Regions from separate parts of the Williamsia herbipolensis genome, predicted to be linked through region 1. Evidence: riboswitches for the same ligand, from Rfam matches in the RefSeq annotation. Region 1 holds a riboswitch; the other holds the start of a gene.

Region 1 (10,864 bases):
CCAGCAACGGCGTGTTGAGCGTGTACAGGAAGTAGTTCTTGCCGCCCGGGAGCACGAAGTGCCAGTGGTTGAACAGGAAGATCACGAAGCACGCGACGGCGAGGATGCCCGACAGTGCGAACCAGATCGCCACCGAACGCTCGGCGCGCTTCTCGGCCTTGGTGCCGGGAACGGGGAACCGCTCGCGGCGGTGGATGATCTCCACACCGTCGAGGTTCGTACCGAGCTTCACCAGGTCGTCGTTGCTCATCTTCTCGAGCTCGTCGCGGGTGAAGGTCGGCGGATGGTCGGTGCCCTCCGCGTTCTGCGGGGTCATCTCCTCGTCCGGATCCCTCGGCTTCTGCTCGTCGCTCATGAACGCGATCCAATCCACATCGCCGATGCGACGACGGCGATGACGCCGACGACCCACATCGCCATTCCCTCCGACACCGGTCCGAACCCGCCGAGCGCGTAGCCACCCTGCGGGTTGGTCTCGCTGGCGTACTTCACGTAGCCGATGATGTCCTTCTTCTCGTCCTCCGTGAGCTGACGATCGGAGAACTTCGGCATGTTCTGCGGACCGGTGAGCATCGCGGTGTAGATCTGCTGCTCGTTCGCCGGGTCGAGGGTGGGCGCGTACTTGCCCGAGGACAGGGCTCCGCCCCGACCGGTGAAGTTGTGGCACGAGGCGCAGTTCAGGCGGAACAGCTCGCTGCCGCGTCCGATGTCGTTGCCGCGCAGTTCGCCCATGGCCTTGACCGGGTAGCCGTTCTCGACCTTCACGGTGCCGTCGGCGTTGTGCTCGTAGACGACCGACGGACCGCCGCCGACCGACTGGACGTAGGCGCCGAGCTGGTCGACCTGGGCCTCGGTGAACTTGGCCGGCTTGCGGGCGGCCTGGGCCTCACCGCGCACCGCGGGCATGCGGCCCGACGACACCTGGAAGTAGACCGACGCGTCACCGACACCCACGAGCGAGGGCCCGCGGTCCTGGACGCCGTCGAGGTTGCGACCGTGGCAGGTGATGCACGAGGTCTCGTAGAGCTTCTTGCCGTCCTGGATCAGGGCGGCGTTGGTCTGCGCATCGGCGGTGGCGACCTGGGGGGTCGGGGTGATCGCCGTGGCGAGTCCACCGGCCACCATCAGGCCCGCGAGCAGGAGCAGGGCGCCGGTCGCGCGGCGACGGAGCTTGCGACGCGACTTGGCGCGCCGGGCATCGGTGCGCTGGGTGCCGGGGTTGCCGGCGCCGACCCCGTCGACCGAGTCGTCGGCCGTGGTGGGCGGGGGAGAAGAACTCATCTCTGCTCTCTCTGGTGGTTGCGGGCTGCGAGCGCGATCGTCGGCCGAGATGTCTCGGCGTCGGATCACCGGATGAAGTAGATGGTCGCGAAGAGGCCGATCCACACGATGTCGACGAAGTGCCAGTAGTACGACACGACGATCGCCGCGGTGGCCTGCGCCGGGGTGAACTTGCTGAGCTTCGTACGGATCAGCAGGAAGATGAAGGCGACCAGACCGCCGATGACGTGCAGACCGTGGAAACCGGTGGCCATGTAGAAGACCGACCCGTAGGCGCTGGACGACAGCGTCGTGCCCTCGTGCACCAGGTGGTAGTACTCGTAGCCCTGACCGGCAACGAAGAACGCGCCCATGATGAAAGTGAGGATGTACCAGCGGCGGAGACCGAACACGTCACCGCGCTCAGCGGCGAACACGCCCATCTGGCAGGTCACCGACGACAGGATGAGCACCGCCGTGACCGGGATGGCCAGGAAGAGGTTCAGCTCCGTCGGTTCCGGGGGCCAGTTGCCACCCGAGTTCGCTCGGGCGACGAAATACATCGCGAACAAACCCGCGAAGAACATGAGCTCACTGGACAGCCAGACGATGGTGCCCACGCTGACCATGTTGGGACGGTTCAGAGAGTGCACCCTCGAGGTGATGGCTGTGCCCGAGGTACCTGCAGCGCTAGTCACAGATTGAAGTATGACGGTTCGTAGTAACCGAACACCAGCTGGGTGGGAGAAAATGTCGCAAATGATCGAGGAGTGCTGCTCATGGCCCGTGACCTGAACGGACACCCGGTTGAGACCGGGGGTCTGCAACGCCTGTTCGGACGCCTGCGGGGTGGTTCGGCGGCGGCATCGGAGCCTGCCCCGGGTGATCCCGATCTCGTCGTCGTCGCCGAGTGTTTCGACGACACCGCGGCGGCCTCGTCGGTGCTCGCGGACTCGGCGTGGCGCGAGCCCGACCAGGCGGTGCTGCGGCACCTGTTGGTGGTGCCGTCCGAACAGTTAGAGGCCGTCGCGGAGACCGCGGCGCAGGACGGCTACGAGGTCGTCGACGCCGACGGCATCGACGGTCCGGACGTCGAGTCGGGGCCCGGCATGGAGCGTGTCGCGTTGGCGCGCACGCAGCTCGTCGACGCGCTGCACTGTTCGCAGGAGCGGTCGCGCATGGCGGGCCTCGGTGCCCGCCACGACGGGACCGTGCTCGGGTGGCAGGTGCTCCAGCGGCCGGAGTCCTGACCGGTCGCCCCAACCGGCGCGTGTCGGGCGCTCGGGGGGACGAATACGCTCACCGTCATGAATCCCCGTGGTGACCGCAGTACGGCCGCTCAGTCCGGTGTCGTGGAGTCCGCTGCCGCGACCTGGCCGTCGGTACTGGGCGCACTCGCCGACGGCGGCGACCTGTCGGCCGGATGGGCACGCTGGGCGATGAACGAGATCATGTCCGACAACGCGACCGCCGCCCAGATCGCCGCCTTCGGTGTGGCTCTGAAGATCAAGGGACCCGTGGCCGAGGAACTCAACGCGCTCGCCGCGGAGATGCTCGCGCACTCGGTGCGGGTCGCGGTGGACGGGCCGGCGGTCGACATCGTCGGCACCGGCGGTGACCGGTCGAACACGGTCAACATCTCGACGATGGCGTCGATCGTGGTCGCCGCGGCGGGGGTCCCCGTGGTCAAACACGGCAACCGGTCGGCGTCGTCGCGCAGCGGTGGCGCCGACGTGCTGGAGAGACTCGGTGTCGACATCACCCTGCGCGCCGACGACGTCGCCCGCAGTGTCGCGACACTGGGGATCGGCTTCTGTTTCGCGCCGGTGTTCCACCCGGCGCTGCGATTCGCCTCCGCTCCGCGCAAGGAGATCGGCATCCCCACTGTGTTCAACGTGTTGGGCCCGCTCACCAACCCGGCGCAGCCCTCGAGTGGGCTCGTGGGGTGTGCGTTCGCCGATCTGGCGCCGGTCGTCGCCGAGGCCTTCGCGCGTCGGGGCAACTCGGTCCTGGTGGTGCGGGGCGACGACGGTCTCGACGAACTGACCACGACGACGACCTCGACGGTATGGGTCGCCGCGGGTGGCTCGGTACAGGTGTCGACATTCGACCCGACCCGCATCGGGGTGGCGCGCTGCGATCCGGCCGACCTGCGCGGTGGCGATGCCGAGCACAACGCCGGGGTGGCCCGTGATCTGGTCGCGGGCGGTCCCGGTCCGGTGCGCGACGCCGTGCTCCTCAACGCGGCGGGGGCGATCGTCGCCCACGATCTCGCCGCCGAGGCCCGGTCCGACACCGTCGCACTCGGCGAGGACGACCTCTACGGCCGCATCGAGTCCGCGATCACGCGGGCGGCCGGGGCGATCGACAGCGGTGCGGCGGCCGATCTGCTGACGCGGTGGGCGGCGTTCAGCTAGTTCGCCGCCCGCCGCCGACGGTCACTCGCCGATCGAGAACCCGGCGTCGACGTCGGAGCTGGAGAACGTCTTGAAGGCGATGTGGGTCGCGGTGTGGCGTACCCCGGGCAGCTTGTTGATGGTGCCGGTGACGACCGCCGCGATCTGCTCGTGGTCGCGGACCGCGACCGTCGCGATGAGGTCGACGTCGCCTGCGCAGGAGTAGACCTCGCGAACGCCCTCGACGTCGGCCACGGCCTGCGCGGTCTCGTCGATGGCGTGGACGTCGGCGGAGATGAGGACGATGGCCGTGATCATCTGTCCGAGTCTATGGCGCCGCGGACCCCGATCGTCCGCGACAACGCGATCAGCCCGCCAGCGACAGCAGTTCCCGTGATCGCGACCGCGCCGCGCCCGCCCGGTCACGCCACTGCGACCACCGGGCCGTGGACCGCACAGGCATGACGAAACCCTCTGTGCTGCAGACGATCCTCGTACCCGGCGTCACGAGCCACGCGTGCACCAGGGCGGCCTCCTCGGCCGCTGCCCCCCGCAGGGGACCCGGACCGGGCACCACCGTCTCGGCCGACGCCGCCAACGCCTCCGCTATCGCCACCGGCGGGGCCCCGCGGACGGCGACCCCCGCGGCGGCGAGGCGTCCGTGGCGGATCACCGCGAGTTCCCATCCGCCCGCGCCGTCGGACCGCGCGGCGACCAGCTCGGCGATCGCGCACAGCGACGCCAGCCGCTGGCAGCGCTCCAGCGACGACAGCGTCGTCGACAGCTGGTCGCGCAGGCGTGCCGCGGTCTCGAACATCTCCGCCGCGGCGAGGACGTCGAGGCGGTCGAGGACCGACTCCAACGGCGAGTCGTCGTCGCCGACCAGGATCGCCCGGGCGCGCGCCGCGACCGGTGCGTACTCCTCTGCGCTCACCGGTTCGGCGCCGGCGCCGCGACACCCGCCGACCGGTCGTCGGCCGGCATCGGTCAGCCCGCAGGAGTGCCGACCCGACGCCCCGATCCGCCGTGTGCACGTCCGCAACCCGCACACGTCGGCCACGAGATCGGCCAGGGCGGCGGCGTCGGAGCGCACCCGCACCGGCCCCACCGACACCTCGCCGGGACGGCGGCTCACCGTGAAGCGGGGAAAAGCCTCGTCGGTGAGCACCACCCACCACCCGGCGTGCGGCGTCTTGGAACGGCGGTTGTAGGCGGGTGCGTGTGCGGCCAGCAGTCGCAGTTCCCGGACCCCGGCCTCGAGCCGGTGGGCGCACTCGACGTGATCGACCCGGGTCGCGAGCGAGATCATCTCGCGCATCCTCGGCCGCGTCTCCGAGCCCGTGAAGTACTGCCGTGTCCGTCGGCGCAGATCGGTGGCGGTGCCGACGTAGAGGACCTCACCGGAGGGACCGCGGAAGAGGTAGACCCCGGGCCGTGCCGGGAGACCGTCGGTGATGGTGCGTTTCGCGCGCTGGGCGGTGGTGAGACCCGGCAGGAACTCGACGAGTTCGCGATAGGTGTGGACGCCGAGGTTGCCCACCCGTTCGAACAGGGCGTGCATCACCTCGACGGTGGCGCGGGCGTCGTCGAGGGCGCGGTGCGTCGGGGTGGTGCCGACGGCGAACAGGCGGGCGAGTGCGGAGAGCTTCACCGTCGGCGCCTCGTCGCGCGGCAACACCCGCCGGGCGAGGGTGACGGTGCACAGCACGCGACGGAACCGCCACGGTCGGCCCTGGGCCGTCGCGGCGGCGCGCAGGAAGCCGGTGTCGAAGCGGGCGTTGTGCGCCACGAGCACACACCCGTCGGCGAACTCGAGGAACGCGGGCAACACCTCCTCGATCCTCGGGGCCCGGTAGACCATCGCCTCGGTGATGCCGGTGAGGGCGACAATGTGCCGGGGGATGGCGCATCCCGGATCGATCAGCGTGGCGAACTCGCCGAGGATCTCCCCTCCGCGCACCTTGACCGCGCCGATCTCGGTGATGCGGTCGGCGACCGGGCTGCCGCCGGTCGTCTCGAGGTCCACCACGACGAAGGTCGTCTCCCGTAACGGGGTGTCGTTGCCGAGGTCCCCGATCTCGTCGAAGGCCAACTGCACGCCGCGGTCGTCGACGTCGGCGGCGGTCACGACGTCGTCGATTCGGCGGTGCCCATGTGATGAGGGTGACGCATGAGGCGAACGTTAGTTCGACACCCCGACAACCACGCCCGGAGCCGCGAGCGCGGTCGGGTTGTCGGAGGGGGTGTCTAGCGTCCCCGTCATACCGGCCGACACCGGTGAGAGACCGCGGATCGGACAGCTCGACGCCGTTGCATTCCGCCCGAACGCCTTCCCGGCACAAATGAGATGGAGATCACAATGCACATCGACTGCGCGACGTGCCCCGGTCGTCCCCGGTCCTGCGACGGCTGCATGATGACCGTGTTCGTCGGACTGCCCACTGCGGTGAACAGCACCGATGGTCTGCGCTCGGTGCCGCCGCCGGCCGCCGGAGACGTCGACGCGGTCCGTGACGCCGTCGAGGTGTTCGTCGGCCTGGGACTGGTCGGCCCGTCCGCGCGTCGCGAACCGATCGTCACCGAAACGCGTGGTCACGACTCGCAGCACCTCGCTGACGTGCGAGAACTACGCGCAGGCTGACCTTTCACGCGGCAACGCGCCGAACTCGTGTCCCGGTGGACAGATCGACGTACGGTTTCGTAACCTTTCCGAGACCTTGCGGGGTGTCCCGCGACGCCAAGTCGCGGATCGCGAGGTCACCGCTCAATCGCCCCCAGGGGCGAATCGGGGAACCATCACTTCGGACCCAGTCCGATCGGGGTGAATCCTCCGTGTGTTCGAGCGGCCGGTCGGGATCAGATCTCGCACGTCCGCGCGCTCTCACGGGGGTAGGGCCAGTCTTCCGGCCCGAATCCGACAGCTAACCCGGTAGGCGGTCGAGGAAGATCTGAGGAGAACTCGCTTCGTGGCGAAACATCGTTTGGAACAGCCCAGCACCGGTCTCAAGACGGCGCGAGGAGCTGTGATCGCAGGGTCGATCACCCTGGGCACCGTGGCGATGGGGGCAGGACCCGCGTTGGCCGCCCCGGTGACCGTCCCCGGCATCGGGACGTTCGAGATCCCCGGCATCACCGAGAACCAGATCCCGCCGCAGTTCAAGGCCAAGCCGAAGCCGAACGGCCCCGAGTCGTCGCCCGATCTGTTCGGACGCAACGGCGCTCTCGGTCAGCGCGCCGCGTCGGCCGCGCTCACCCGCATCGGCTCGCCGTACGTCTACGGCGCCGCGGGTCCCCGCGCCTTCGATTGCTCCGGTCTCGTCTACTGGTCGTTCAAGCAGGCCGGCAAGACCATCCCGCGTGACAGCTACGGCCAGCTCGGCGGCGGTCGTCCCGTGTCGGAGAGCGACCTGCGCCCCGGCGACGTGGTCATCTTCAACGGCGGCTCGCACGCCGGCCTCTACATCGGCAACGGCATGATCGTGCACTCGAGCACCGAGGGTGTGCCGGTGCAGAAGGCCAGCCTCAAGTCGATGGATTTCTACGCCGCTCGTCGCTACTGAGAGACATCCGGCCGTCGGTCGATCCGGCTGTCACCGAACATCCCTCGCGGGGGTTCGGCGACCCGTATCCTTCCCGGCGGACGGCGGGGGGCGCTGATCTCCTCCCGGTTGTGCGGACTGCCCCTCGGGTGACGTGAAACCGGGAACCGGTGTGGTGGAAGTGGTGAGTCGACGAATGCGTGTGGTGAGCGACAACGCGATGGCGCGTGCGATCTCGGCGGTCCAGATGACCCTCGTGCTCGCGGTCGCCCTGGTCCTCGCCGTCACCCTCGCGACACCGGCGGGCGCCGAGCCCGCACCCCGCTCGCCCGATCAACTGCTGACCCGCTACACCTCCCTCGGACGCGAGGCCGAGAAGTCGGCCGAGGCCATGCACCGCGCCGAGGAGGAGCTCGGCCAGCGACGTCGCGATGTCGCCGCCGCCGATGCCCGTGCCGCGAAGGCCACCGCGACTCTCGACGGTCTGTCGTCACGACTCGACGAACTCCAGAACCGCGTCGACGCGCTCGTGCGCGCCAGCTACCGCGGTGCACGCGTGAACCGTCTCTACGCCGTGCTCGTCTCCGACTCCCCGCAGTCACTGCTCGACCAGATGTCCGGCCTCGAGATGGTCTCGCGTCAGACCTCGTCCGACCTGCGGGCCTACAAGTCGGCCAGCGCCTCGGCGACCGCGGCCCGCGCCGAGGCCGTCGCCGCCCGGGACTCGGCCGCCAAGGCCCTCGCCGCCGTCGACAGGACCCGAGGCGACCTGCAGGCCAAGCAGAGCGATCTGCAGCTCCAGATCGCCCAGGTCAAGGCCATCTACGAATCGCTCACCGGCAAGCAGCTCGCCGCCCTTCGTGGGCCGAACATCGACTTCGACCCGTCCCTGATCCCGAAGGGCACCGCCGCAGCCGTCGTCGCGGTGCAGGCCGCGCTCACCCGCATCGGCGACCCCTACGTGTGGGGCGCCACCGGACCGACCCAGTTCGACTGCTCGGGACTGATGGTGTGGGCGTTCAAGCAGGCCGGCGAGACCCTGCCGCGCTCGAGCGAATCCCAGCTCTCCGGGGGAACGCCGGTCGCCCGTGGTGATCTGCGGCCCGGCGACCTGATCATCTACTACCCGGACGCGTCCCACGTGGGCATGTACGTCGGCGACGGGTACGTGGTGCACGCCTCGACGTTCGGCGTCCCGGTGAAGGTCGTGCCGATCGACCAGGCCGGCCCGTACAACTCCGCCCGGCGCTACTGACGGTGACGCGCCGATGGGGTGCGGTCCCGATCGCGGTCGCACTGCTGGTCTTGGCCGCCTGCGGTGACGGGGGTGGCGACACCACGACACCGACGTCGCAGACAAAGAACGTCTTCGAACAACAGCGCACCGACGGTGTGCAGGCGACGCTGGCGAAGCTGAGCGCGGCACAGAAAGCCGGTGACGCGAACGCGATCGGGGCACTGGTCGACGTGACCGCCGCCCCAGCGTTCCGCCAGACCCTCGTCGCCGAGGGCACCGCCATCCACGACGTCGGACTCTCCACGCTCGAGTACCGCATCGACCCGGCCAGCTCCGGCGGTCTGGGCGAACAACTGCTCCCCGCGGCGGTGCAGTCCCGACTCGACGACGCGGGCAGCTCCGATTCCTGGGTCGTCCCCACCGTCCTGCGGTACGCCCTCGCCGGAGTCGACGAGCCGCCGGTCACCGTCACCGACCCGCTCGTGTTCGCGCGCTACGGCGACGACTGGAAGATCGTGGGCCAGGCGGGGCCGCTGCTGGGGACCTCGGCCGCCCCACCGCCGGAGTTCTTCGACTTCCCGGGGGTGGCCGCGCGTCGTGTCGCGACCGGTGGCAAGCAGTCGGTGGTGCTCGACTACCCGGGCAGTCGCGCGCTGGGCGCACGCCTGCAGTCGGCGATGCCGGGAGCGGTCGCCGCGGTCGCGGCGTTCTGGGGCCCCGACTGGCCGCGCCGGACCGTCGTCGTCGCGACCGACTCGACCACGGTCTTCTCCGCCCTGTCGCGCAGTGCGCCGGCCGACGCGAGCGCCGCTGCGGCCGCCACCGTCTCGGCCTCCGACGACGCGGTGGGCGGATACACGGTGGGCCAGCGTGTGGTGTTCACCCCCGGCGCGATCACCGGACTGCCCGGGCCCGCTCTGGACGTGGTGCTGCGACACGAACTGACACACGTCGCCGCCCGCACGTCGACGAAACCGACCGCGGCGACCTGGGTGACCGAGGGCGTCGCCGAGTACGTGGGACGCGCGGGCACCTACCGGTCGATCAGCGACGCCGCGCCCGACCTGATGGCCGAGGTCGCCGCCGGATCGGTGCCGACCGGGCTGCCCGCCGACGACGCGTTCGCGGTGTCCGGGGCCGGGGCGCCGATCGCGTATCAGACCGCATGGTCGTTCGCGGCCTACGTGGCGCAGACGCACGGCGCGGCCGATCTGAAGAAGCTCTATCTGTCCCTCGCGGGCGGGCCGAGCACCCCGGCCCAACAGGCGCAGGCCATGACCGCCGCTCTCGGCGGTCCCGGCGCCGCGGTCATCTCCGGCTGGCAGCAGTGGCTGCGCGACGCCGCCCGACGGTGACGCGCGAGCGATCGATGAACCGAACCCTGCTGGTCACCAACGACTTCCCGCCGCGTGCCGGCGGAATCCAGTCGTATCTGCTGAATCTGGTGGAGCGGATGCCCGCGCGCGACATCGTCGTCTACGCGCCGCGCTGGCGGGACTGCGAGGCGTTCGACGCGGCGCAACCGTTCACCGTGGTGCGCCACCGCACCAGCCTCATGCTGCCGACTCCGGCGGTCGCGCGACGGGCCCGCGCCCTCATCGCCGAACACGACATCCACACGGTCTGGTTCGGCGCGGCGGCACCGTTGGCGGTGCTCGCCCCCCATCTCCGCGCCGGCGGCGCGCGGCGGATCGTGGCCAGCACACACGGCCACGAGGTGGGGTGGTCGATGCTCCCCGTGGCCCGCCAGGTGCTCGGCCACATCGGCTCCCACGCCGACGTGGTGACCTACGTCAGTCGCTACACCCGCAACCGTTTCGCCGCCGCCTTCGGTGCCGACGCCGCGCTCGAACACCTGCCCCCCGGGGTCGACAGTCGGCGTTTCGTTCCCGATCATGCTGCGCGCGAACGTATCCGGGACCGTCACGATCTCGGTGACGCTCCGGTGGTGCTGTGTCTGTCACGACTTGTCCCGCGCAAGGGGCAGGACGCCCTGATCGACGCGCTCGCCGACATCCGGCGCAACGTCGCCGGCACCCGGCTGCTCATCGTCGGCGGCGGACCGTACCGCGAGACGCTCGAACGCAGGGCCCGCGAGGCGGGCGTCGCCGAGCACGTGGTGTTCACCGGATCGGTGGCGTCGGAGGACGTACCGGCCTACCACGCGGCCGCCGACGTCTTCGCCATGCCCACACGGACCCGCGGGGGCGGACTCGACGTGGAGGGGCTCGGCATCGTGTTCCTCGAGGCCTCGGCGTGTGGCGTGCCGGTCGTCGCCGGCGACTCCGGCGGTGCACCCGAGACCGTGCGCGAGGGCGTGACCGGCACGGTGGTGGACGGTCGCGACGTCGCGGCCGTCGGGTTGGCGATCTGTGCGATCCTCTCCGATCGGCCACATGCGGCCGCGATGGGCGCCGCGGGGCGCGATGTCG
Region 2 (10,864 bases), 1.7 Mb from region 1:
GGGTGATCGGGGCCGCACTCGGCGTGCTGCTGCCCTCGACGCTGTGGATCGGTTTCACGGTGGTGTCGGTGCTGCTGGCGCTGGGGATGTCGCAGACGTTCTTCACCTACCGCGGCGCCACCCTGGTCCCCGGGTTCGGTGGACGGCGCCCGGCGCAGACCCAACCCACAGGCGCCATCGACCTCGACCGCCTGGCCACCCGCCGCGTGCGCGTCGAGTCACACGAGAAGAACGGACTGTAGAGCCCCGTGTTCAGACTGAGCTCCGGCGAGAAGAAGTTCGTCGCCATCATCGCGATCATCGGTGTCGTCTTCGTGGCGGTGGTCGCGGGCGGCGTGTTCGCGCTGACCTCCGGCCACGAGGAGGAGGCGCCCTACCTGCAGGCCACCACCGGCAAGACACTGGTGAAGGTGCAGCCGACGATCCTGTGCGACATCGACCTCTCGAACTGTCGCAAGGGCGCCGAGGGCACCTTCGCGCGCGAGCTGCCCGTGCCGGTCGGTGAGCAGGCCATCATCTCGGTGTCGCAGGGCATCGCCGACGCCCCGTGGGCACTCACGATCGAGTACCTGACCCCGAAGGGCTTCGAGCAGGAGCCGCCGGTGTTCTACGCGCCCAACGAGCGGTTCACGTTCACCGTGTCGTCGACGAAGGACAAGATCGTGTCGAACGTGGAGGTACGCCTGCCCTCGGGTCGCACCGACGCCGGCGGCGCACCCATCACCCGCGGCTTCTGGTCGCTCAAGACCCTGCCCCCGAACACTCCGATGCCCCGCGAGGCGCAATCAACCGGGGCTGGCGCGGGCGATTCCTACCAGAACACCATCGGGAGCTAGTGCTCGAGCTCCCGGGCGACGGCGCGGACGACCTCGGAGATGCGCTGTGCGGTCTTGCGATCCGGGTAGCGGCCGTGACGGAGGTCGGGCTGCACCTTGCCCTCGAGCAGGGTGATGAGATCGGCGACCATGCCGTGCAGCTCGTCGGGTGAATGACGCTTGGCGGCAGGCTCACGCGCGGCGGCGGCCTCGCGGGCGTTCTTCGCGACGCTCGGGGCCGGTTCCAGCACGGTCACCGACAGCGCCTGCGGGCCGCGACGTCCCGCAGCCATGCCGAACTCGACCTTCTGGCCCGGTTTGAGGCCCTCGACGCCCGAGGGCAGCGCACTCGACCGCACGTAGACGTCCTCCCCACCCTCCTGGGACAGGAAGCCGAAGCCCTTTTCTGCGTCGTACCATTTCACCTTGCCGGTAGGCACCGTGCTCACCTTCACATCGTCGTAGCGTCTCGAGTCGTCGGCCCGGGGAATGCCCTGGCACGACGAAAGCGCACCGAGGTGGAGACATCAGTCCCACTCACCGACGCGCTACTCCACCATTCTATGCCCTCGTCGTCGACTGATTTGCCCGCACGGACTCCATCACCACCGACGGCGGGCGCCGATGCGCGCCCGACCGGCGCGCTGCTCTACCGTCGTGGGTATGCCATCGGCTTCCCGGAACCGGCTGCTCTACGCAGCGCTGATCTTCTTCGCGATCGGCTTCGCGGCCACCGTGACGATGTTCGCCGTCCCCGCACTCGACGACGGCACGCGCGCGCCCGCCCTGGTGTACCTGCTGACCCTCGGCCTGCCGATCGGCTTCGTTCTCGCGCTCGTGTTCGCCCTGCGTTCCGGGCGACGGCACCGATGACGAGGACACCGACGAGGGGGCACGAATGAGGGGATACCGATGACCGTGACCGTGACCGATCTGCGTCCCGCCGCCGACGGCGACGCCCTACGCAGCGCATACAGCTGTTTCCCGTCGGGGGTCGTGGCGGTGTGCGCCGAGATCGACGGCGTCGCGGTGGGCATGGCCGCGAGCTCGTTCGCCACGGTGTCGCTCGATCCCCCGCTGGTGTCGCTGTGCGTGCAGCACACCTCGAGCACCTGGCCGAAGCTGCGCGACGCCCCGTCGATCGGGGTCAGTGTCTTCTCCGCCGGCCAGGACGCGCTATGCCGCCAGCTCGCCGGCGCGGCCGATCACCGCTTCGACGGCGTCACCCCCGCGGTCACCGACTCGGGCGCACTGTTCGTCCCCGACGCCGCCGCGATCCTCTCGTGCACCCTCTACAACGAGATCCCCGCCGGCGACCACAATCTGGTGCTGCTCGAGATCACCGCGCTCGACGCCGACCCCGACATCGAGCCGCTGGTGTTCCACGCGAGCACGTTCCGGGCCCTCGAGGCCCGCGCCTGACCCCCGCGCGACCTCGCGGCCGTCGACGTGACCGTCACTCGCGGTCGGAGCTGGCTACGCTGGTGTCATGACAGCCATCGCCCTGGGCATCCCGCTCGCCGTGCCCGGCGTCTCGGGCGCGGCGGTCGACACCGAGGGCATGCCCACCGAGGGTCCGATGATCGACACCTTCGGTCGTGCCGCCCGTGACCTGCGCGTCTCGCTGACCGATCGCTGCAATCTGCGCTGCACCTACTGCATGCCGGCCGAGGGCCTCGACTGGCTCCCCGGCGACGCCGTTCTCTCGGCCGACGAGATCATCCGGCTCATCACCATCGGTGTCACCGAGCTGGGCATCGAGGCCGTCCGGTTCACCGGCGGTGAGCCGCTGCTCCGCAAGGACCTGCCACGCATCGTCGAGGCCGTCTCGGCACTGCCCGGGCACCCAGAGACCTCGGTGACCACGAACGGCCTGGGACTGCGTCGTCACGCGAGGGCACTGGCCGACGCGGGGTTGAGCCGGGTGAACGTCTCCCTCGACACCCTCGACCGCGATCGCTTCGCGGCCATCACCCGCCGCGACCGCATCGCCGACGTGCTCGACGGTCTCGCCGCGGCCGCCGAGGCCGGCCTCACGCCGGTCAAGGTGAACGCGGTGCTCCATCCCGACGGCGGTCTCGACGACGCCCCGGCCCTGCTGGCCATGTGCCTCGAGCACGGCTTCTCGCTGCGGATCATCGAGCAGATGCCGCTCGACGCCGAGCACCAGTGGTCGCGGGCGGACATGATCACCGCCGATCAGGTCGTCGAGCGGCTCTCGCGCGACTACGTTCTCGTGGCCGACACCGCGCCACGCGGATCGGCACCGGCGCAGACGTGGATCGTCGACGGCCACCACGTCACCCATGCCGACGGCACCGTCACGCCCGCGCGGGTCGGGATCATCGCCTCGGTGACCCGCCCGTTCTGCGGCGACTGCGACCGCACGCGCCTCACCGCCGACGGTCAGCTGCGCACCTGCCTGTTCTCGACCACCGAGACCGATCTGCGCGCACTCCTGCGCACCGGCGCCGACGACGCCGCGATCGCACTGGCCTGGCGTGGCGCGACCTGGGGCAAATTGCCCGGGCACGCCATCAACGACCCCGGGTTCCTCCAGCCCACCCGTCCGATGTCCGCGATCGGCGGATGAGCGTCGACCGCGGCACCGTGGCGGTGCAGGTGCGCTACTTCGCGGCGGCACGCGCAGCCGCCGGTCACGACGAGGAGACCGTCGAGATCGGGTCGTCGGCGACCGTGGGCGACCTGGAGTCCGCTCTGGGGCGCGAGAACCCGGCGTTGGCGCAGGTCCTGCGGCGATGCACCTACCTGCGCGACTCCGTCGCCGTACGCGACCGTTCCCTGCCGGTCGCCCCGTGCGCCGTGATCGAGGTTCTACCACCGTTCGCCGGTGGCTGAGGTCACAACTGCGTATCTGTGAGATCCCGACTGCGCGACCACTTTTCGAGTGTCGACGGAACCATTCCCACCCACGTGAATCCATGCCCGATCCGCGCTGTGACCTTGTTCACATCACGGGGCGATAACGGATCGGACACGGACCGGCTATCAGCGCTGTGGCCTGCGATGACGACCGAAACGCGTTCGTCATACATGGCGACACGTCCACTCGTTCGTCATGCGAAGGTATGACACACCTGAGACGACCACGTAGCGTCTCGTTCGGCTGCACCTGTGGCCACACCCGAAACAACATGTTCTGTCTGCCGCGCCAAACCTCGTTCCGTGGACAGAGCCTCCAGAGACACACTTCAGGAACGAGGGCGGGGGACCCACCTCCGACATCGACGGTCACGACCGCCGGCATCGGAAACGGAGCTCGTCATCAATGACGAGTCCCTCGGGGTGAAGCTCCGCCTCGCGGAGCCGGGCAACCTCTCAGCCCGAACCCGACAGCTGACTTCGTCGGCGCGTGGAGAGAGGAAACAACAGCTCTATGTCCGGACGTCATCGCAAGCAGTCATCCGCCACCCGTACCGTCGCCCGAGTGGCCGTGACCTCCGCCGTTCTCGGCGGTGGCGCCACCCTCCTCATGGGAGTGGGCAACGCCTCGGCCGCCACTGATGCAGAGTGGAACCAGGTCGCACAGTGTGAGTCGGGCGGCAACTGGGGAATCAACACCGGCAACGGCTACCAGGGCGGGCTGCAGTTCAGCCAGAGCACCTGGGCCGGCCACGGCGGCACCCAGTACGCACCCACGGCCAACGAGGCCACCAAGGAGCAGCAGATCGCTGTCGCCGAGCGCGTGCTCGCCGGCCAGGGCAAGGGCGCATGGCCCGTCTGCGGCACCGGCCTCGGCGCCCCGACCCCGCGTACCGCCCCGACCGACGTGCCGAAGCTCCCCGAGTTCAAGGCACCCGACTTCAACGGCAAGGCCTCGGCCCCCGTGAAGTCGCTGGAGGAGGCCGCACCGGCCAAGACCACCGCCGACGTCAAGAAGCAGGTCGACGAGGCTGTCGCCAAGCCCGGCGTGAACCCGGCCATCGCCGCGTTCTGGGAGCAGGCCAAGCGCAGCGGCTTCCAGCTCGACGCCGGACAGATCGCTCTGTTCAACCAGAACAAGGGACTTCTCCCCCTGCCGTGATCTCCTGACACGGCTCGCAGTCGAAGGGCCCCGCACGTGACCTCGCCGTCCGTGCGGGGCCCTTTTCCATTCCCAGACCGTGCCGAAACTCCCGCCGAGCGGGCCGAAGATGTCCGCCGAACGTGCCGAGACGTCAGGCCGAGCCGACCCATTCGTCGGTGCCGTCGGCGAAGACCTGGTGCTTCCAGACGGGCAATGCCTCTTTGACGTCGTCGACGAGGCGGGCACAGGTGTCGAAGGCGGCGCGACGGTGGTCGGCCGCGACCGCGACAACCAGAGCCGCGTCGCCGATCACGAGATCACCGACGCGATGCGAGACCGCGATCGCGCGGACCCCGTCCGATTCCGCGGCGACCTTCGCGACGACCTCGGCGACCACGTCGCCGGCGGTGGGGTGCGCCGAGTAGTGCAGTGCGCGCACATCGCGACCCCCGTCGTGGTTGCGGACCGCGCCGATGAACCCGACGACCGCGCCCGCGGCACCGCCGGCGGCGTCGACCACGGCACGCTCGTGGTCGGCGAGGTCGATGGGCGCGTCGGTCACGACAGCGCGTGCGACGACCGCGGCCATCAGTGGTCGCCGCCGCGGATCTGATCGAGGGCGTGGGCGAGCACCGGGTCGAGGACCGCGAGACCGTCCTTCACGCCGCCGGTGGAGCCGGGGAGGTTGACGATCAGGGTCGAGCCGGCGATACCCGCGGTTCCACGCGAGAGGATCGCGGTGGGCACCTTGTCGACACCCGCGGCGCGCACGGCGTCGGCCAATCCGGGGATCTCGCGGTCGAGGACGGCCCGGGTCTGTTCGGGCGTCAGGTCGGTGGGGTGCAGTCCGGTGCCGCCGGTGGTGATGATCAGCGACACCTGCGCCCCGACGGCGGCGCGGAGCGCGTCGCCGACACCGTCCCCGTCGGCCACCACGACGACGTCGTCGACCTCGATGGACCGCTCGGAGAGCCAAGCGGCGATCACGGGCCCGGTCCGGTCGGCGTAGACACCGGCCGCGGCGCGGGTCGAGGAGACGACGACGCGCGCGGTGTGGGCGGTCATCGCGACCAGGTGCCGCGTTTGCCGCCGGACTTGGTGAGCAGTCGGATATCGGTCATGCTCGCCCACGGATCGAGTGCCTTGACCATGTCGTGCAGAGTCAGACCGGCGACGGCGACGGCGGTCAGCGCCTCCATCTCGACACCGGTGCGATCCGACGTCGCGGCGGTCGCGGTGACGTCGATGCTCTCGGCCGCGATCGTGAAGTCGACCGTCACCGACGAGAGCGCCACCTGGTGGCACAGCGGGATCAGGTCGGGAGTGCGTTTGGCGCCCATGATGGCCGCGATGCGCGCAGTCGCGAGGGCGTCGCCCTTGGCGAGCGCGCCGTCGGACAGGGCGTCGATCACCTGGGCGGTGGTGCGGAACGTCCCACCGGCGACGGCGACACGGTCGCTGACCGACTTTCCCCCGACATCGACCATGCGCGCGGCACCGGTCGCATCGATGTGCGTCAGACCGGAGGCGACGGGATCCCCGGGGAGGTCGTCACCCGGTGATCGCGGATCAGACACCGATCAGCGGTTGGGCGTGGTCTTGGCGTGCGTGTACGGCAGCTGGTCGACCGGCAGCGGGAACTCGACGTCACCGAAGGGCGACAGCGCTCCGGAGATGCTGGCGGCGAACTCCGACACGGCGTGCTCGTGATCACCCTCGTCCGACTGGGGCCAGCCGTTGTCGACGTATCTCTTCTTTTCAGCCACGGCGATCATTCTGCCATGGGAGCGGTCCCTATCATCGGTGGGATGAGTTCTGGGGATCGACGCGACGGCTCGATCGATGCCGCAGGTCCCGGCGGGCTCGCGGCCGACCTCGGCGCACGCACCGACGACCAGCTCGTCGCGTTGATGGCGGCGCGCCCCGACCTCGCCAGTCCCCCACCCGCGGGCACCGCGGTCCTCGCTCAGCGCGCCCTGGCCGGACCGTCGATCAACCTCGCGGCCGACGACCTCGATCTGCTCACGGTGGCCGTGGCCGAGCAGACGATCCGCCTCGGCACCGACACCGATCGCCGACGCATCGGTGTCCCCACGTCGGTCGACGCGGTCGTCGGGGCGCTCGACGGGCGGGCCGAGAAAGACGACATCGTCGCGCGACTCGATCTGCTGCGCACCCGCGCGCTCGTGTGGGGCACCGACACCGAGCTGATGACCGGCGCCCACACCCCCGCGCTGCTGCCCACCCGGGCACTGCATCTCACCGGCCCGTTGGCCGATCGGACCCTCGCCGACATCGCCGAGACGCTGTCGTCGGTGAGTGAACGCGAGCGGGAACTGTTGGACACCCTGGCAACAGGGTCGCCGCTGGGTCGCACCCGCGACGCCGCGCCCGACGCCGACCCGCAGCGCCCCGTGCCGCGGCTGGTGTCGCTGGGTCTGCTGGCCCGCGTCGACGACCAGACCGTCGAGCTCCCACCTGTCCTCGGACAGTTGCTGCGTGGCGAGAAGCCCAGCGAGCCACACGATCTGCGCGAGCCCGCCCTGGTCCCGGTGACCGGGGCACGGAAGTTCACCGTCGCCGACGTCGAGGCGGCCGCCGGTGGCGAGGCCCTGGAACTGCTACGCCACCTCACCGACACCGTCGACGCGCTGGGCACCACGCCGGCACTGGTGTTGCGGGCGGGCGGCCTCGGCGTCCGGGAGCTGCGCAAGCTGAGCAAGACGACCGGGATCGACGCCACCCGACAGGGTTTCGTGGTGGAGCTGCTCGCCGGCGCCCGATTCATCGACAGCGGATTCCCCGATCCGCCCCTGGAGAGCGGCGAGCCGGCGTGGGCGCCGACGGTGTCGGCCGACCCGTGGCTCCACCAACCGCCCGAGCGGCGCTGGTTCGCCATCGCCGACGCCTGGCTGACGTTGCCACGACGGCCCTGGCAGATCGGCGAGGCGAGCACCGAGGGCGCACCGATCCCCTCGCTCGCCGGTGACCTCTACGACGTCTCGGCGGTGGTCGAACGGCGAATGGTGTTGACCGCGTTGGCCGCCGGCGCGACCGGCAAGTCGATCGACCCCGACGCGTTGATGGCCCTGATCGCCTGGCGACACCCCCGGTGGCAACGACGACTGTCCCGGCGGCTCGTCGATGCCACCCTGGAGGAGGCGCGCGCACTGGGTCTCGTCGCGCACGGTGCCCTGACGGCGTCGGGCCGCGCCCTGCTGACGATGGCCGAGCGCGACGTCACCGCGGTCGACGTCGACAAGCCGGTCGTGGCCGCGATGGCCAAGGCGCTGCCTGACCCGATCGACTTCTTCCTCACCCAGGCCGACCTCACGGTCACCGCGCCCGGACCGCTCACCGCAGAACTGTCGGCCGAACTCGCGCTCGTCGCCGACCTCGAATCCGGCGGCGCCGCATCGGTGTATCGCGTCACCGACACCTCGGTGCGCCGCGCCCTCGACACCGGGCGCACCGGCACCGAACTGCTCGGATTCTTCACCGCGCACTCCAAGACCCCGGTGCCACAATCGCTCGAGTACCTGATCGACGACGTCGCGCGGCGCCACGGTCAACTGCGCGTCGGTGTCGCCTCGTCGTTCATCCGGTGCGAGGACGCGACGACGCTGGCGGCTGTGCTGTCCTCGCCGGTCACCGAGGCGCTGGCGCTCCGGGCCCTCGCCCCCACGGTCGCGGTGTCGCAGGCACCGTTGCGGCAGGTGCTCGACGAACTGCGCGCGGCCGGATTCGCACCCGCGGGCGAGGACAGTGCGGGCGATCTGGTCGACCTGCGTGAGCGCGGCGCGCGTGTGCCCATCCAGCGCAATCAACGTCGATCGGCCCGCCGACCACCCACCCCGAACGCCGACCAGCTGGCGACGGTGGTCACCCGCATGCGGATGCAGGACACCGCCGTCTCCGCGGTCCCGGCGCACTCGACGAGCGCGGTCCGTGCCGGCGGTGGCGAGCCGGCCACCGCCCTGTTGCAACTGGCGATGCGCGTGGGCCGCGAGGTGCGGATCGGCTACGTCGACGCGCACGGCTCGGCGAGCAAACACGTGGTCGTCCCGAAGCTCGTCGGTGCAGGTCAGCTCGTCGTGAACGATGCCGACGGCGCCGACGAACGCTACGCCCTGCACCGCATCACCTCGGTGGAACTGCTCGAGGGCTCCTAGCGCCGACAGCGTCAACTACTTGTCGTTGACATCTACGATCGGGAGCCCTTGCGCGGTTCATGATGCTCTGGACGGTCGCGGACTTCGCGGCGTTGTAGTTCGGCATTGCCGATGCGCGGACTTTCGCCCGCTGATACAGCTCCGCATCAGCGGGATGAGACAAGAGCCAATCCCTGAACACCCGCTGATGAGCGGTTGCCCATGCGTCGGGTCGGAAGAAGTGCGCAATCCGTTCCCTCACTCCGTTGACCTCGAACAAGAGAACTTCGTGGGACGTCACGCCGCTGCCCGCTCGCCATCCGTGCATCTCCAGACGCGCGCGATAGCCGTCCAGTTCGTTGTCGGTCGCCAAGCGTACGGCCAGATCGATGATCGGCTTGGCCATCATTCCCGGGATCGCGGTCGAACCGATGTGCTCGACGAGCCAGTGAGGGTTGCCATACCGCCGAAGGTGGGCTGCAGCACGATCGAACGATGACGGCCAGTTGGAGTCGTACCGCGCAACACGATTTCACCGTATCGGGTCCGCTGGAAGGCGTGACGAGCCGACGTACACAGATCACACGCATGCGACCAGGCGTGTGGATATTCCGCACGACGCCGCTCATCGGTGCATTCTGTGTACGCCGTCGCCCTTGACCCCGCTCACGAACGACCCTGCGGAGAAGCCCGCGACACGGTCTGCGAAAACCGTGGACAATGGATCGGTGACCGAAGGCCCTTTGATCGTCCAGTCCGACAAGACCCTGCTCCTCGAGGTCGACCACCCCGATGCGCCCGCCGCGCGTGGCGCGATCGCGCCGTTCGCCGAGCTCGAACGTGCCCCCGAGCACGTGCACACCTATCGCATCACCCCGTTGGCGCTGTGGAACGCGCGCGCCGCCGGTCACGACGCCGAGCAGGTGGTCGACGCCCTGGTCAGCTTCTCCCGCTACGCGGTGCCCCAGCCGCTGCTGATGGACATCGTCGACACCATGGGCCGCTTCGGCCGTCTGCAGCTGGTGAAGAGCCCGGTGCACGGCCTCACGCTGGTCAGCCTCGATCGCGCAGTGCTCGAAGAGGTGATGCGACACAAGAAGATCGCGCCGATGCTCGGCGCGCGGCTCGACGACGACACCGTCGTGGTGCATCCGTCCGAGCGCGGTCATATCAAGCAGCTGCTGCTCAAGATCGGTTGGCCTGCCGAGGATCTCGCGGGATACGTCGACGGGGAAGCACATCCGATCGAGCTCGCCGAGACCGACTGGGAGCTCCGCGATTACCAGCAGATGGCGGCCGATTCGTTCTGGGCCGGCGGCTCGGGCGTCGTCGTGCTGCCATGTGGCGCGGGCAAGACCATGGTCGGTGCCGCGGCGATGGCCAAGGCCGGTGCCACGACCCTGATCCTGGTGACGAACACCGTCGCCGGACGGCAGTGGAAACGCGAGCTCATCGCCCGCACGTCGCTGACCGAGGAGGAGATCGGCGAGTACTCCGGTGAGCGCAAGGAGATCCGTCCGGTCACCATCGCGACGTATCAGGTGATGACCCGTCGTTCCAAGGGCGAGTACCGCAATCTGGAGCTGTTCGACTCCCGCGACTGGGGACTCATCATCTACGACGAGGTGCACCTGCTGCCCGCGCCGGTGTTCCGGATGACCGCCGACCTGCAGTCGCGCCGCCGCCTCGGCCTCACCGCGACGTTGGTCCGCGAGGACGGTCGCGAGGGCGACGTGTTCAGCCTGATCGGGCCGAAACGCTATGACGCGCCGTGGAAGGACATCGAGGCACAGGGCTGGATCGCGCCCGCGGACTGCATCGAGGTCCGGGTCACACTCACCGACGAGGAGCGGCTGCAGTACGCCGTGGCC

The links. Region 1 has a riboswitch for cyclic di-AMP ahead of OG579_RS04470 (C40 family peptidase). Riboswitches for the same ligand answer to the same signal wherever they lie in the genome.
Region 2: linked by a shared signal. The riboswitch ahead of OG579_RS18510 (transglycosylase family protein) and the one ahead of OG579_RS04470 (C40 family peptidase) in region 1 are both predicted to bind cyclic di-AMP.

The regions. Positions count from the first base shown of each region.
Region 1 is NZ_CP108021.1:983,845-994,708, reverse strand. Features, by position in the region: gene qcrA (cytochrome bc1 complex Rieske iron-sulfur subunit) at 1-316, opposite strand, end outside; gene qcrC (cytochrome bc1 complex diheme cytochrome c subunit) at 352-1,281, opposite strand; gene ctaE (aa3-type cytochrome oxidase subunit III) at 1,347-1,958, opposite strand; gene OG579_RS04495 (hypothetical protein) at 2,040-2,510, shown strand; gene trpD (anthranilate phosphoribosyltransferase) at 2,568-3,677, shown strand; gene OG579_RS04485 (Lrp/AsnC family transcriptional regulator) at 3,699-3,974, opposite strand; gene OG579_RS04480 (DEDD exonuclease domain-containing protein) at 4,024-5,784, opposite strand; gene OG579_RS04475 (hypothetical protein) at 6,070-6,297, shown strand; cyclic di-AMP (ydaO/yuaA leader) riboswitch at 6,408-6,607, shown strand; gene OG579_RS04470 (C40 family peptidase) at 6,623-7,216, shown strand; gene OG579_RS04465 (NlpC/P60 family protein) at 7,377-8,450, shown strand; gene OG579_RS04460 (hypothetical protein) at 8,453-9,787, shown strand; gene OG579_RS04455 (glycosyltransferase family 4 protein) at 9,802-10,864, shown strand, end outside.
Region 2 is NZ_CP108021.1:3,974,232-3,985,095, reverse strand. Features, by position in the region: gene OG579_RS18545 (MFS transporter) at 1-242, shown strand, start outside; gene OG579_RS18540 (DUF2771 family protein) at 249-836, shown strand; gene OG579_RS18535 (cold-shock protein) at 833-1,255, opposite strand; gene OG579_RS18530 (hypothetical protein) at 1,479-1,688, shown strand; gene OG579_RS18525 (flavin reductase family protein) at 1,728-2,237, shown strand; gene moaA (GTP 3',8-cyclase MoaA) at 2,377-3,408, shown strand; gene OG579_RS18515 (MoaD/ThiS family protein) at 3,405-3,674, shown strand; cyclic di-AMP (ydaO/yuaA leader) riboswitch at 4,065-4,203, shown strand; gene OG579_RS18510 (transglycosylase family protein) at 4,213-4,860, shown strand; gene OG579_RS18505 (molybdenum cofactor biosynthesis protein MoaE) at 4,994-5,431, opposite strand; gene OG579_RS18500 (MogA/MoaB family molybdenum cofactor biosynthesis protein) at 5,431-5,907, opposite strand; gene moaC (cyclic pyranopterin monophosphate synthase MoaC) at 5,904-6,419, opposite strand; gene OG579_RS18490 (hypothetical protein) at 6,423-6,617, opposite strand; gene OG579_RS18485 (helicase-associated domain-containing protein) at 6,651-9,014, shown strand; partial or broken gene OG579_RS22015 (GrpB family protein) at 8,983-9,507, opposite strand; gene OG579_RS18480 (DNA repair helicase XPB) at 9,722-10,864, shown strand, end outside.